2 regions of the Paracidovorax avenae ATCC 19860 genome follow, and region 2 is predicted to be linked to the other one. Evidence: predicted binding sites of a transcription regulator. Region 2 holds the regulator's gene; the other holds the start of a gene.

Region 1 (7,572 bases), 1.8 Mb from region 2:
CGGTGCCGGCGGGCTCGTGCGGGCGTATGCGGACACCGTGGCCCAGGCGCTGCTCCAGGCGGACAAGGTGCCCCTGGAGCGCATGGCCACCCTCCAGTGCCTGGTGCCCTACGCGCTGGAAGGACTCGTGCGCCGCGAGGTGGACGCCGCAGGGGCCAAACTGCAGGACGTGGAGCACGGTTCGCTGGTGCTGTTGCGCCTTTCGATTGCCGAGCCGCGCGCCGCGGCGTTCCGGCAGCGCATCGACGACGCCGCCCAGGGACGGGCCGGCTGGCCCGATACCTGAGAGCAGGCACGGCCCGGGCTGCAGCCGGGACAAGACAGCCTTTCCGCCTACATGCCCCCACGCGCACGCGCGCCGACACTTTCCTGCCGAGTCAACCACCAGAGCAGGAGATCCAGGCCCATGAGCGACACGTTGGACGTCATCATCCTCGGAGCGGGTTCCGCCGGCCTCGCGGCACTGCGCGAAGTGCGCAAACGCACGGAGCGGGTGCGGATCGTGAACGACGGCCCGTGGGGAACCACCTGCGCCCGGGTGGGCTGCATGCCGTCCAAGATGCTGATCGAGGCCGCAGATGCCTTCCACCGCCGCCACAGCTTCGATACGTTCGGCATCCGCGGGCAGCAGTCGCTCGAGGTGGACCTTCCGGCCGTGCTGGAGCGGGTCCGCGCGCTTCGGGATGATTTCGTGGCGGGCGCGCGCAAGGCGTCCGACATCGGCACCCTGGGGATCGCCGGACATGCCCGGCTCATGGGACCACACAGGGTGGAAGTGGACGGCCACGTGTACGACGCCCGCAGCATCATCATCGCGACAGGCTCCCGGCCGATCGTGCCGGAGGAATGGCTGGCCTTCGGGGACCGCATCCTCACGACCGACACCCTGTTCGAGCAGCGCGGGCTGGGGCCGCGCATCGCGGTCATCGGCCTGGGGCCCCTCGGTGCGGAAATGGCCCAGGCGCTCGCACGGCTGGGCGTGGAGGTGGCCGCGTTCTCGAGCCGCAAGGAGATCGCCGGCCTCTCCGATCCCGCCGTGAACGACACGCTGCTGGAGCTGCTGAAATCGGAGTTCGTCCTGAACGTCGGGGAGGAAGTGACGCTGCGCGAGGTGCCGGGGGGCATCGAGGTCACCAATGACAGCGCCACCGTCGTGGTGGACCAGGTCCTCGCTGCCATGGGGCGCCGCCCGAACGTGGAGCACCTCGGGCTGGAAACGCTGGGAGTGGAACTGGACAAGCACGGCATGCCGCCGGTGGACCGGCGCACGGCGCAGGTCGGCGACCTGCCGGTGTTCATGGCCGGGGACGCGAACGACTTCCGCCCCCTGCTGCACGAGGCAGCGGACGACGGACACATCGCCGGGCTCAATGCCCTGGCGCCCGAAGTGCGCGGGTTCCGCCGGCGCATGCCGCTGTCCATCGTGTTCACGGAACCGAACGCGGCGACCGTCGGCAGGCGCTACAAGGACCTGAAACGGGACGAATCGGTGACCGGCACCGTCGATTTCGCGCGGCAGGGGCGCGCCCGCGTGGCGCAGCGCAACCACGGGCGCCTGAGCCTCTACGCCCAGCGGGACACCGGCCGGCTGCTGGGTGCGGAAATGTGCGCCCCGGCCGGAGAACACATGGCCCACCTGCTGGCGCTGGCCATGGACCGGGAGCTCACCGTGCACGACATGCTGCGCATGCCGTTCTACCATCCGGTGCTGGAGGAAGGGCTGCGGACCGCACTGCGCGATGCGGCCAGCCAGTTGCCCAAGGGCAGCGATTCCGACCTCTCCGCCTGCGATGCCTATGGATCCAGCGCACTGGATTGAACCGCGGGTTTACCCGGAAAAAGCCAGCGAGGTGTAACAGTGCTCAAGCCTTCGCGCCGGCGGGCCGATAACGAGGCATCTTTTGCTCATCGGTCTCCCAGCGGAGGCTGCACAAGGAGATGTCCATGGATGTAGGTCTCTCGCAATCCCTCGTCAACACCGCCACCGCCATGGCCAGCCAGAAAACCTCGGACGCCGTGAACATGACCGTGCTGAAAAAGGCCCTGGACATCCAGAAGTCGTCCGCGGCCCAGATGCTGGAGGCCCTGCCCCAGCCCCAGCAGCTGGCCACCTCCGGCTCTCTGGGCACCCAGGTCAATACCTACGCCTGATCGCAGGGGCCGGCCGGCCCCCGTTCAGCGCAGCCGCGCCGGAGACAGGGCCGCGGGGTCCACGCCCTGGGCCGACAATGCAGGCGCCAATGGCTCCGCCAGCAACAGGTTGCGCGCCAGCAATGCCACGCCCGAGGCACTCTGGATGCCGTAACCGCCCTGCCCCGCCAGCCAGAAAAACCCTCCCACGTGGTTGTCCCAGCCGATGACCATGTCGCCATCCGCGACGAAGGACCGCAGCCCCGCCCAGGTGTGCGAGGGCCTGCGGATCTGGAAAGTCGTCATCTGCTCGATGTTCCAGATGCCGGTGGCCACGTCGAGCTCTTCGGGCACCACGTCGTGCGGGTGCGTGGGATCCGCGTTGGCGGGAGAACCCAGGAGCTGCCCGGCATCCGGCTTGAAATAGAAGCTCTCGTCGATGCCCACCACCGCAGGCCAGCCCGATGCGTCCATGCCCGCCGGCACCGGGAACGTGAAGGCCGTGCGCCGCCGCGGCTCCAGGCCGATGGGAAGAACGCCGGCCATGGCGGCCACCTCGTCCGCCCAGGCCCCGGCCGCGTTGACGATGGCGCGGGCGCGCACAGTGGCGCCTGACGCGAGATGCACGTGCCAGGCGCCGTCCTGCCTTTCGATGGCCGTCACGCCGGCATCCGGCACCAGGCGGCCACCCCGCTGGCGCAGCCCCCGCAGATAGCCCTGGTGCAGTGCATGTACGTCGATGTCGGCCGCGCCGGGCTCGCGCATGCCGGCCGCCACCGCATCCGGCCGAAGGCACGGCAGCCACTCCAGCAATTGTTCGCGGGTGGCGCGCTGCACGTTCGGCGAACGCTGCAGGGCGTCCGCCAGCGCCGCATCCAGCAGGTCGAGCTGGTCCGGGCCCGCCACGTACACCACGCCCCGGGGCGAGAGGATCGGGCCATCGGCGAAGCCCTCGGGCGGATGGTCGTAGAACGCCCTGCTGGCGCGGGTGAGGGCCTGTATCTGCGGCGTGCCGTAGGTTTCCATGAAGAGCGCCGCGGAGCGGCCGGTGGTGTGGTAGCCGGGCTGCGGTTCGCGCTCGAGCACGAGCACTCGGGCGCCCGGCGCCGCATGCGCGAGTTCCCAGCCGACCGAGGCGCCGGCAATGCCGGCACCCACCACGAGGAAGTCCACCAGTTCGGTCATGCCGATTCCTTTCCTGTCGATCAGCCGACGACGGTCAGACCGCAGAGGCCTGGGCGGCTCCCTGGCTGCCCGAGCCGTCCAGGCGCGGCTCCCCGCGGGCGTCGCGGGCGTCGGGTGCAGTGGTCACGAGCGACGTCAGCGCCGGCTCGACCGGGGCCAGCCGTTCCAGCGCAGGCCGCGGGCGCTGCAGCTCCCTGATACCGGCAAAGGACTGCTCCATCGCGCGGCCGATGGCCAGGGTACCCAGGTCGTCCCGGAAGCGGCCCACCACCTGCAGGCCGAACGGCATGTCGCGGCCATCCCGGCCGCACGGCAGGCTGAGGGCGGGATGGGTGGTCAGCGTGGTGACGTAGGTCAGGGCCAGCCAGCGGTAGTAGTTGGCCTGCGGTTCGCCGTTGATGTGGCTGGCGTACAGCTCGGTCCAGGGGAACGGCGAGACCGGCGTGGTCGGGGCCAGGATCACGTCGAACGACTCGAACGCCTGCTGGAAGCGCGCGAGGATGCGCGTCTGCTCCGCCTGTGCCCAGGCGCTGTCGATGAGCGTCATGGCTGCACCCATCTCGTAGTTCGCCCGGGTGTTCGGCCCCAGGCTGGCGGGATCGCGCTCATAGGCCTCCCGCGTGCCCGCCACGAAGGCCTCGGCGCGCAGCACGTCGAAGCAGCGGTGCACGTCGCCCAGGTCCAGCGCGATGGGATCGCAACTGCGGAACAGGTGCCGCATGGCGGCGATCTTGCCGCGGAACGTCGCACGGATGCCGTCGTCCACGGCGCAGGCACCTAAATCCTCCGTGTAACCGACGCGCAGCGTGGACAGGTCCACCTCGGGCAGGGACAGGAACATTGCCGGATCCAGCGGATAGCTGAGCGGATCGCCCGCCGACATGCCCGCCGTGGCCGCAAGCTGCAGGCAGGCCTCTTCCACGGTGCGGCCCATGGGCCCCACGACGGAGATCGGCGTCCAGCCCAGCAGCTTGCGGGAACTCGGCACCACGCCGGGCGACGGCCGGAACCCCACCACGCCACATTTGGCCGCGGGAATGCGCAGGGAGCCGCCGGTATCGGATCCGGTGCAGACCGGCAGCATGTCGCAGGCCAGGGCCGCGGCCGAGCCGCCGGATGAGCCCCCCGCGTTCAGGCGGGGATCGAAGGGGTTGCCCGTGGCGCCCCACACCGTATTGCGGGAATTGGCGCCGGCACCCATCTCGGGGATATTGGTCTTGCCCGTGACGATCGCACCAGCGCGCCTCAGGCGCGCGACCAGCACGTTGTCTTCCGCGGGGATGTGTTCGCGGTAGATCTGCGAGCCGTAGGTGGTGAGCAGGCCCTGCGTGGCCTCCAGGTCCTTCACGCCCAGCGGCAGGCCGTGCAGCAGGCCGAGGGCATCGCCGCGCAGCACCGCCCGCTCCGCCTCGCGCGCCTCGCTGCGGGCGCGGTCGTAACAGGTGGCGGTGATGGCGTTCACATAGGGGTTCAGGGCCTCGATGCGCGCGATGCAGGCATCGAGCAGTTCGACGGGCGAGATTTCGCGGCGGGCGATCCGCAGGCGCAACTCTGGGGCGGTCAACTCGACGAGGGAAGCGGAGGAAGATGCGGTCTGTGTCATGTGGTGCGCCGCCCTGGAAGGCGGCGTTGTCTCCTGGAGGCTTGAAAATACCGGAAAAGCCGGTCAGGTGCTCAGTCGGCGGTGATTCCGGCGCGCTGGGCCACGGCGCGCATCAGGGGCAATTCCTTCTCGATAAGCGAGGCCAGCGCCCTGGACGAACCATAGGCCGGCTCGAAACCGTTGGCCAGCAGCTTCTCGCGTGTTTCGCGGTCTTCCATCACCTGGGCCAGCGCGCGCTCCAGGCGGGCCTTCACGGCCGGCGGCAGGCCGGCCGGAGCCACCATCGCCAGCCAGGTATCCATGTCGATCGCGTAGCCGCTCTCGGCGAGCGTGGGCACGTCCGGCAGCAGCGAGGAACGCCTGGCCGAAGTGACGGCGATGGCCTTGATCTTCCCCTCCTTCAGCTGGGGAATCGCGGCCGCGACCGTATCGACCGTGAAGGGAATCTGGCCACCCATGAGGTCCACCATGGCCGGCGCACTGCCCTTGTAAGGCACATGCTGGATCTTCAGGCCCGCCAGGTGGAAAAAGGCCTCGCCGGCGAACTGCGATGTGGTGCCGGAGCCGAAGGAGCCATAGGAGTATTTGTCCGGCCCGGCCTTGACCAGGGACACGAACTGCTTGACGTCGTTGGCCGGCACGCTCTTGCCGGCCAGCAGGATGAGCCCGGTGCGCCCCGTGATGCCGATCGGCTCGAAGCTCTTCACGGGATCGTAGGGAAGCTTGGCGCGCACGGCCGGATTGACGGTGAAGGTGGTGCCCGAGCTCATCAGGAGCGTGTAGCCGTCCGGCGCGGCCTTGGCGACGTAGGACGCCCCGATCACCGTGCCGGCACCCGCGCGGTTGTCGATCACCACGCTCTGGCCGAGCACATCGCCCAGCTTCTTGCCGATGACACGGCCCAGCACATCCGTGGCGCCCCCGGGCGGGAACGGGATCACCAGGGTGACAGGCCTGGCCGGGTAGGCTTCCTGTGCGAAGGCCGGGGCCAGCGCGGCGCCTCCCAGGCAGCAGGCGATGGCGGACAGCAGCATCCTCTTGGCGCGGTTCATGGTGGTCTCTCCGGGTGGTGAATGGAAGATGGACGGGTCAGAAGCGGCGCGGCTCAGGCAGCTTCCAGCAGGGCCCGGCCGCGGGCCTCGAAGCGCTGGTGCTCGGATTCGGGCACGAACAGCCCGCCCGTGGTCCAGACGAGGTGCGTGGCCTGCGGCAGGTGCCGGTCCAGGCCCTGGGTCCTCAGCCAGTGGCGGCCGGCGTCCGAATCCGCGAGCCAGCCAGGCCCGCTGAAGCCTGCCGCGGCGGAGGGTTCGATACGCTCGCCCGTGGCATCCAGCACCCGCACGAGATGCTCGAACAGAGTGTCGTCGCGGACGGTAAAGATGCCCGACAGCAGGGGCTGCATGAGCCCGGCCGCCAGCAGCGACGCCCTCGGTACTGCCAGGCCGTCGGCCTCGGTGCGGTTTGTGAGGCCGAGGTCGTATACGGACGGGTGCGTGCCGGCCGGCGCGGCCATCTGCACCAGGAAGCACGGCGATTGCACCGGCTCGGCAAAAAAACAGTGCACATGCGGCCCGAGCAGTTGTCGCAGCCCGAAGGTGATGCCCGCGGGCGCTCCCCCGACCCCGCACGGCAGATAGACGAACAGCGGGTGGGCGGCATCCACCGCGATGCCCTGCTCCGCCAACTGGCCCCGCAAATGCAGCGCCGCGGCGCTGTACCCCAGCAGCAGCGACAGGGAGCGCTCATCGTCCACGAAATGGCTGAACGGATCGGCCTGCGCCTGGCTGCGCCCCGCCGCCACGGCGCGCTCGTAGTCGCCGGTGTGCTCCACCACCTCGACGCCCCGGCGGCGCAGGCGCTCCTTCTTCCATTCCTTCGCGTCGGCAGACATGTGCACGGCCGCCCGGAAGCCCAGCGCCGAAGCCGCCACGCCGATGCTCAGGCCCAGGTTGCCCGTGGAGCCCACCGCCACCTGGTGGCGCCCGAACACTTCGCGCGCAACGGGCTCGGCCAGCACCCGGCAATCCTGTCCGGCGGACAGCAGCCCTTCGCGCAGGGCCAGGGCTTCCGCGAATTCCAGCACCTCGTGGATGCCACCTCGCGCCTTGATCGAGCCCGCCACGGGAAGGCCGTGGTCCGCCTTGATCCACAGCCGGCCGCAACCAGGCTCCAGTCCGATGGCCTCCGGGAGTGCGCCCGCCTCGACCAGCGGCGACTCGATGATTCCGCCCGCTGCCTCGAGTTCGGGAAACAGCCGGGCCATCAGGCCCGCGAAGCGGCGGAACCGGTCCGCGGCAGCCTGCGTATCATGCAGACTAATGTGGCGATCCCCTGCCCGCATGGCCGCGGGAATGTCCGCACTGCGATGAGGATTGAACCAGAGGCAGGGATCGGCCCGGCGCAGCGTCTGCAAGGCGGCGTCCTGGGCTTCGGGGCGGTGGGTTTCGGTCATGCAAAAGCAGAAGAAAACGTTGCACGCATTCTTGTGCGGGTGTCTGCGGCCGTGCAATGCATTTATATTGACATCAGCATTAGTTTCATTGATGGATTCACGCCTTTCCAACTCAGTGCTGGCCTGGTTGCGCTGTTTCGATGCGGCTGCACGGCAGGGCAGCTTCACCCGTGCCGCCGCGGAGTTGTGCATCACCCAGGGC
Region 2 (7,572 bases):
TGGCCACCGCGGAAGACACGCTGTCCTCGCTGGAGAGCGCCGCTGCCGAGCCGGCACCCGCCGCCCCCAGGCTCCAGGAACGCGCCCCGGCCGCCTCCCGGCTGCAGGAACGCGCCGCCGACATGGCCGCCAACCCGGCGCAGTCGAGCCGGCCGCTGCGCGCGGCGCAGCGGGCCGAGGCCCCACGCAACCCGGTGGCGCAGGACACGGAACAGCTGGCGATGAGCACGCTCTCCTTCCAGGACTACGTGCGAGAGCGCATGCTGCGCCGCCGCCACGAAGCCATGCACGGTGCGGCGCCCGCCCCCGCCCCCGCCCCCGCCGCCGCACCACAGCAGTTCCTGCAGCCCGAGCGAGCGCCGCTGTCCCGCCCCGAAGCCCCGCGCATGGCCGAACGCACCATGGCACCCGCCAGCGCCCCGCTGCCGCGGCACAACCCGATGCACGCCATCCCCCTGGGACTGCCGCCCGAGCAGCCCGTGCGCGAACGCCGCGTGCAGGCTCCCGTGCCCTCGCTCGCCCAGGAAGCGGGCCAGCAGAACCTGATGAGCGAGCTGCAGTCCATGAAGGACCTCATCGAGGACCGCTTCAACACGCTGGCCTGGCTGGGCCAGGCACGGCAGAACCCGATCCAGTCCAACCTGATGCTCAAGCTCATCCGGGCGGGCTATTCGCCCTCGCTGGCGCGCGCCGTGCTGGAGCGCCTGCCCGAAGAGCTGGGTGCCGGCCATGCCGTGCGCTGGCTGATGGAGGTGCTGGAACGCAACCTCAAGACCGATGCGCACCAGCGCCCGCTCTATGAAGAAGGCGGGGTGTATGCGATGGTGGGGGCCACCGGCGTGGGCAAGACGACCACGACCGCCAAGCTCGCCGCCCTGTGCGCCCGCATCCACGGCCCGGCCAGCGTCGGCCTGATCACCCTGGACACCTACCGCGTGGGCGCCCACGAGCAGCTGCGCTCCTACGGCCGCATGCTCGGCGTGGTGGCGCACCTCGCCCATGACCGCGCCGCCCTGCAGGACCTGCTCGGCCTGCTGGCCGGCAAGAAGATGGTGCTGATCGACACCACCGGCATCGCCCCGCGCGACCCGCGCAAGCGCGACATGCTCGATGTGCTCGACCTGCCCGGCGTGAACCGCCTTCTGGTGCTCAACGCGGGCTGCCACGGCGACACGCTGGACGATGTGCTCACCGGCTTCAGGACCGGCGGCTCGCAGCAGGCGATCCTCTCCAAGGTGGACGAGGCCGTGAAGCTCGGCCCGGCCGTGGATGCGCTGATCCGCCACCAGATGGTGCTGCGCGGCGTGACCAACGGCCAGCGCGTGCCAGAGGACTGGGAAGCGGCCGATGCCCAGAAGCTGATCGCCACCTCCATGCGCTCGCCCGCGAAGTCGGCGTTCGACCCGAAGGCCTCGGACCTGAACTTCTTCTTCTCGCACTCTCCCGAACTCGCCACGGAAAGGGCCCTGGTCGATGCTTGACACTGCCTTCCACCAGGGCGCGAGCCTGCTGCGCCTGATGCCCGAGTCGCCCCTGCGCCTGCTGGCCATCCTGGCGCAGCCGGATGCGGCCTATGGGCTCGAAACCTTCTTCCAGGTGTGCTCGGCGCTGCAGCGCATGGGGTATCCCGTGGCCGTTCTCGACGGGACCGCGCGCGAGACCGATGCCTCCCCCGGCCTGGCCCATCTGCTGGCCGAGCCGTCCTGGCAGGATGGCGCGCCGCTGGACACGGGAGGCGCCGCGGCGGCCTCGCTGGCCGTGCTGCCGGCCGCCTACGGACTGCGCCGGCTGGCCCGCCAGAGCACCGATGCGGTGGCCGCCCAGCAGACCCTGCAGCCCTTCTTCCGGTCCTACGCGGTGCTGGCGATCTATGCCCCGGCGGAGGCGCTGGCGCCCCTGGTGCGTGACACGGCCGCGGTGCCGCTGCTGATCGCCGAGGGCGGCGACCATGCGATGCGCAGCTACCGCCAGCTCAAGCACATGGCGCTGCATGCGGGCGTCCCCTGCACGGTGGCCTCGGTGCTGCCCACCGACCGGCCCGCGGGCCTGCACCGGGTCCACGCCACGCTCGCCACCCTGCAGCGCTGCGCCGAGCGGCACCTGGGCAGCGAACTGCGCACCACCACCCTGCGGGCCAACCATCCACAGGATCTGCAGCGCCTGGCCTTGCAACTGCTGGAAAACGCGGGCACCATTGGCGCCGCGCCGGTCGCTGCCGCCCCGCCCTTCGGTACGCAGCGGCCTGCCCAGCCCTTCGCACGGAGCCACTGATCCGATGTACACCGCCAAAGGACAGCTCAACCGCGATGCATTGATCCGCCAGCACGCGCCGCTGGTCCGACGGATCGCGCACCACATGATCGCGAAGCTCCCGCCCAACGTGGAGCTGGACGACCTGATCCAGGTCGGCATGATCGGGCTCAGCGAGGCCCTGTCGCGCTACGAGGTGACGCAGGGCGTGCAGTTCGAGACCTTCGCCTCCCAGCGCATCCGCGGCGCCATGCTCGACGAGCTGCGCGAAGGCGACTGGATGTCGCGCAGTTCACGCAAGAGCCAGAAGGAGATCGAGCATGCCGTGACCCGGCTGGAGCAGAAGCTCGGCCGCAGCCCGCTCGAGTCCGAGATCGCCACGGAGCTGGAACTCAGCCTCGCGGAATACCAGTCCCTGCTGAGCAAGGTGCGCGGCACCCAGCTGGTCTACCTGGAAGACATGACGCACGGCGACGACGATGACGGCTTCCTCGACCGCCACGTGGCCGACAGCGCGGCCGACCCCATGGCCATGCTGCGCGACCAGCGCCTGCGCGCCTCCCTGGTGGCGGCGATCAAGGCGCTGCCGGAGCGGGAGCAGCAGATCATGGGCATGTACTACGAGCACGACATGAACCTGAAGGAAATCGCCGCGGTGCTGGGCGTGACCGAATCGCGCATCTGCCAGCTGCACAGCCAGTCGATCGCGCGGCTGCGGGCGAAGATGCGCAGCCACTGACGCAGCCCGGCGCCGGCATCCCGGCCGTCCGGGACAGCCATGAGAAAGAGAAAGGGCCCCTCGGGGCCCTTGGTCTTTGTGGCGCAGACCCCCTTGCGGGCCGCGGCAGGCCCGTTCAGCCCTGCGAGCGGTAGATCCGGGCAGCGCCGCCGTGCATGCCGGTGCCGGCAGGGCCGCGGCTGCCATAGGTGGTGCCGTTCTGGTCCGGAGGCAGGAAGGTGGCCACCTGGCGGTTCGTGAGCGCGGCGAGCCGGGCCAGCTGCTCGCGCTGCAGCGACAGCTGGCTGCGCACGGCCTGGATGCGGCGCGTCCAGTCGTCCGGCAGGGGCGGCGCGGAGGCGGGCCGGCTTTCCAGGAAGCGGGACAGGTCGAGCGCTGCCTGCTGCAGCAGCGGGGCACGGCGCTCGAGCGCGGGCGCATCCGCCTGCAGCAGCAGGGCCCCCACGTCGGCCAGGAGCGATTCGACGGCGCCGAGCAGGGTTTCAGGAGAGCGGGGGGAAGACGGGGAGGCGGAGGAGGGGTGCATGGGTCGGTCCTGTGCCGACCGGCCCATGCGGAGCGCGGACCGTGTGCGCTACGGCCGCGCCGGGACAAGGGCCGGGATCAGTGGCTCTTGGGAGAGTGGGCGATGATTTCCTGGGCGTTCGAGAGCAGCTTGTCGGCGATGGCATCGGCATCGACCTTGAAGGTGCCCTTCTCGATGGCCGCGCGCACGGCCTTGACCTTGTTGGCATCGAAATCCGCGCTGCTGCGCAGGGACGGATCCAGCGCCTTGGCGGCGCTGGAGAACGTCACGGGCGTACCGCCCGAGGTGGCGACCGTGGTCGCGGTCTTGGTGGCCTCTTCGGCGGCAGGCGCCGGCGCAGCCGCCTTGGCCTGCTGCTTCGCAGCCTGGACCTGCTGCGTCAGCGAATTCGGCAATTCCGGGTTTTGACTGATCTTCATCGCACTCTCCCACCCCGTTCGATGTGGGGCACAGTAGCAATGTTTTCGGCCATCGGAGCGCGGACTTTAGGCTTTTATCGGAAACAGGACGTCACAAGCCGACTTCCACCGTTCCATCGTTGGACACAATGCCCGCGATGACCCGGCCATTGTCCATGCGGACACGCACAGTCTCCCCGATCGAGCCTGCCGTGACGGCCTGCCCCGCGGATGTTACCGAATAGCCGCGTCCCTGGGCAACGACCCGCACCGGGGCGCCGGCGCGGAAGGCCATCGGGGCCTTCACCATGTGCTGGCGCAGTGCCTGCCCGGCCATGAGCGGGCGGGATGCCACCTGTCCCACCCAGTTTTCCGGGTTGGCCACGATGGCGGTCGTCTCAGCCGCCCAGTCCACTTCGGCCTGGGTGGCATCGGCCTCGGTCAGCACGGCGCCGGAGGCGACGTTGCCGGTAAGCACCCAGGCGGGACCGTAGGCCTTGACGGTGACGGGCAGGAAGACATTCCACGCCGTGGCACCCTCGACGCAGCGCAGGCCCAGCCGCGTGCGGCCCCAGAGCCGGGAGCCGGCGGGAAGATAGGGCTCCACCCGGGCGCAGGGCGCGAGGCGCAGGCGCGAGTCGAGCTGGCCCACGCTGACTTCCATGCGCAGCGGCATGGAGCCGCCCGACACCTGGCTGCGCTGCAGGGCGTCGTCGAGCCAGCGCTGGGTGATGGAGCCCAGGTCGGCCGTCGCGTCCGCGGCGGGCGCGCCCTGGGCATGCACGGCCGCGGCGGCGCTCCAGGCCAGCAGCGCGGCACCGGCCATGCGGGCCAGCGCACGGGCGCGGCGCGGGGCGGGACGGGAAGACGGCAGGTGGGAATGGGGGGACATGGGGGCCTCCTGGGCAGCCGGGCTGCGGCGATGGACGGGGCCGGCCGGACGGGGCGGTCCGGGGGCCATTGCACAACCTGAACTCTAGGGCGTGTGGGCCGCCGGCGATGGACCGAACTGCGCGCCAATCCCCGCGTTCTTCGCGCTTTAGAAAAAAGGGCCCGTTTCCATAATCGGACCACGCCGAAAACCCGTGGCCCGTGCCGCGCGGCGGCCCCGATCCCCCCCGATTTCCGCAAGGTGCCCCATGCTCGACAAGTTGACCGAAAGGCTGGATTTCCACGGCAACGCGCTCATGCTGCGTGCCGAGCGCCAGCGCGCCATCGCGAGCAACATCGCCAATGCAGACACCCCCGGCTATGTGGCGCGCGACTTCAATTTCGCAGATGCGCTGCGCGATGCCACCGGCCAGGGCGAGGGTGCCTCGTTCAGCGCGGTGGAGCGCGCCCTGCAGCGCCAGCAGAGCGCCACCGATCCGCGCCACATCCCCCTGCCCGGCGCCACCACCGGCAGCGGCGCGCCCGGCACCCTGGGCTACACGGTGCAGACCCAGCCGAGCCTGGACAACAACACGGTGGACCTGGACCGCGAGCGGGCCGCGTTCGCCGACAACGCCGTGCGCTACGAGGCCACGCTGCGTTTCATCAACGGCAACGCGCGCACCATGCTGAGCGCGATCCAGGGCCAGTAAGGGCGCACGCACGCCTTCGCCGCCCGCAACGCACCAGGAAAGCGATCACCGCCATGTCCATGTTCTCGATCTTCGGCGTCTCCGGCAGCGCGATCAGCGCGCAGGCGCAGCGCCTCAACGTGGTGGCCAGCAACCTCGCCAACGTCGATGCCGTGGCCGGCCCCGACGGCCAGGCCTACAAGGCACGCCAGGTGGTCTTCCAGACGGCGCCCATGGGTGACGAAGGTGCGGCTGGCGTGCGCGTGAGCGCCATCAGCGAGAGCCAGGCGCCCGGCAAGCGCGTGCTCGATCCCACCCATCCGCAGGCCGACGCGGAGGGCTACGTCACGCACTCCAACGTGAATCCGGTGGAAGAGATGGTCAACATGATCTCGGCCTCGCGCTCCTACCAGAACAACGTCGAGGTCCTCAACACCACCAAGTCGCTGCTGCTCAAGACGCTGCAGATGGGCCAGTAATCCCTTCCCCAAGGACCGCACCATGATCCTCAACCCCATCGGCTCCACGGCCACCGTGAACACGGGCTCCAGCTCGAACTCCGCCACCGACCCGGCCGCCGCGCAGGACCGCTTCCTGAAGCTGCTGGTGGCGCAGCTCAACAACCAGGATCCGATGAATCCGCTGGACAACGCCCAGATGACCTCGCAGATGGCGCAGATCAACACGGTGACGGGCATCCAGCAGCTCAACCTGAGCATGCAGACCATGGCCGAGCAGTTCACGACCATGCAGACCCTGCAGGGCACGATGATGATCGGCCGCAACGTGCTGACCGAGGGCTCAAAGATGACCTTCAAGGACAGTGCCGGCACCGGGTCCTTCGACCTCAAGGGCGCCGCCACCGACGTCAAGGTGGAGGTCGTCACCCCCGGCGGCCAGGTGGTCGATACGGTGGACGTGGGCGCGAGCGCGGCAGGACGCCACGATTTCAGCTGGGACGGCAGCAAGTACAGCGGCACCCGCAGCGACCTGAGCTTCCGCGTGGTGGCATCCACCAAGGACGGTGCCGTCGAGGCGACGCCGCTCATGCAGGCCAAGGTGGTGGGCACCGGCTCCAACGCCGGCGCCCTCACGCTGAACCTGGACACGGGCGGCACCGTGAACTACAGCAACATCCGCGCGGTGCTCTGACGGCCTCGCGCATTCCGCAAGACAACAACCCCTTTTCCGTCCCCCGAGGAGAGCACCATGAGCTTCCAGCAAGGCCTGTCCGGCCTCAACGCCGCCAGCAAGAACCTGGACGTGATCGGCCACAACGTGGCCAACTCCGGCACCGTCGGCTTCAAGGCCTCGCGCGCCGAATTCGCCGAGATGGTGGCCAATGCCATCGGCTCCGCGGGCGGCACCAATGCCGGCATCGGGGTGGAACTGTCGGCGGTGGCGCAGCAGTTCAACCAGGGCAACATCTCCGTCACGGGCAACAGCCTGGACGTGGCCATCAACGGCGACGGCTTCTTCACGCTGCAGCAGCCCGACGGCTCGCGCGCCTACACCCGCGCCGGCAACTTCAAGCTCGACAGCAACGGCCAGCTGGTGACCAACACCAAGGCGCAGGTCATGGGCTATGCGCTGGACCCGATCACGGGCAAGCGCACGGCGAGCAACGCCGCGCCGCTGTCCTTCCCCACGTCCAAGCCGATCCCTGCCAAGCAGACCACGGCGATCACGGCGGAATTCAACCTCGACGCCCGCGCCCCCGATGCCGCCGGCGACGCCACGGCCACGCCTCCCGTGCCCGCCACGCCGCGCTCCACCTATGGCACGTCCATCAACGTGTACGACAGCCAGGGCGTGGCCAAGCCGGTGAGCCTGTATTTCCAGAAGAACGGTGCCAACACCTGGGACGTGTACGACAAGCTCGACGACGCCACGGCCACGCCGCCGGTGGTGGCCACGCCCATCGGCCAGATCAAGTTCGACAACAGCGGCAAGATCGTCTCGCCGACCGCGACTGCACCGGAAACCGGCTTCCAGATGCCGCTCACCGTGAAACCCACGCCGCCCAACCCGAACGGACTGGCCGACTACACGGTGAACATCAAGCTCGACGGCGTGTCGCAGTACGGCAAGGCTTTC

Evidence for each region. Region 2 encodes FliA, which starts transcription of late flagellar genes. Its sites were predicted from a motif close to CTAAAGTTTNNNNNNNNNNNGCCGNTA; they were not measured.
Region 1: the regulator FliA is predicted to act here: its motif matches at 1,863-1,889, upstream of ACAV_RS13805 (YjfB family protein).

Annotation. Positions count from the first base shown of each region.
Region 1 covers NC_015138.1:3,148,943-3,156,514, forward strand. The annotation lists gene ACAV_RS13795 (IMPACT family protein) at 1-286, shown strand, start outside; gene ACAV_RS13800 (dihydrolipoyl dehydrogenase) at 407-1,819, shown strand; gene ACAV_RS13805 (YjfB family protein) at 1,945-2,151, shown strand; gene ACAV_RS13810 (NAD(P)/FAD-dependent oxidoreductase) at 2,176-3,315, opposite strand; gene ACAV_RS13815 (amidase) at 3,350-4,918, opposite strand; gene ACAV_RS13820 (Bug family tripartite tricarboxylate transporter substrate binding protein) at 4,990-5,970, opposite strand; gene dsdA (D-serine ammonia-lyase) at 6,024-7,370, opposite strand; gene ACAV_RS13830 (LysR family transcriptional regulator) at 7,462-7,572, shown strand, end outside.
Region 2 covers NC_015138.1:4,928,656-4,936,227, forward strand. The annotation lists gene flhF (flagellar biosynthesis GTPase FlhF) at 1-1,481, shown strand, start outside; gene ACAV_RS21385 (hypothetical protein) at 1,474-2,271, shown strand; gene ACAV_RS21390 (RNA polymerase sigma factor FliA) at 2,276-2,989, shown strand; gene ACAV_RS21395 (hypothetical protein) at 3,105-3,515, opposite strand; gene flgM (flagellar biosynthesis anti-sigma factor FlgM) at 3,593-3,934, opposite strand; gene flgA (flagellar basal body P-ring formation chaperone FlgA) at 4,026-4,805, opposite strand; gene flgB (flagellar basal body rod protein FlgB) at 5,053-5,496, shown strand; gene flgC (flagellar basal body rod protein FlgC) at 5,550-5,954, shown strand; gene ACAV_RS21420 (flagellar hook assembly protein FlgD) at 5,977-6,627, shown strand; gene flgE (flagellar hook protein FlgE) at 6,685-7,572, shown strand, end outside.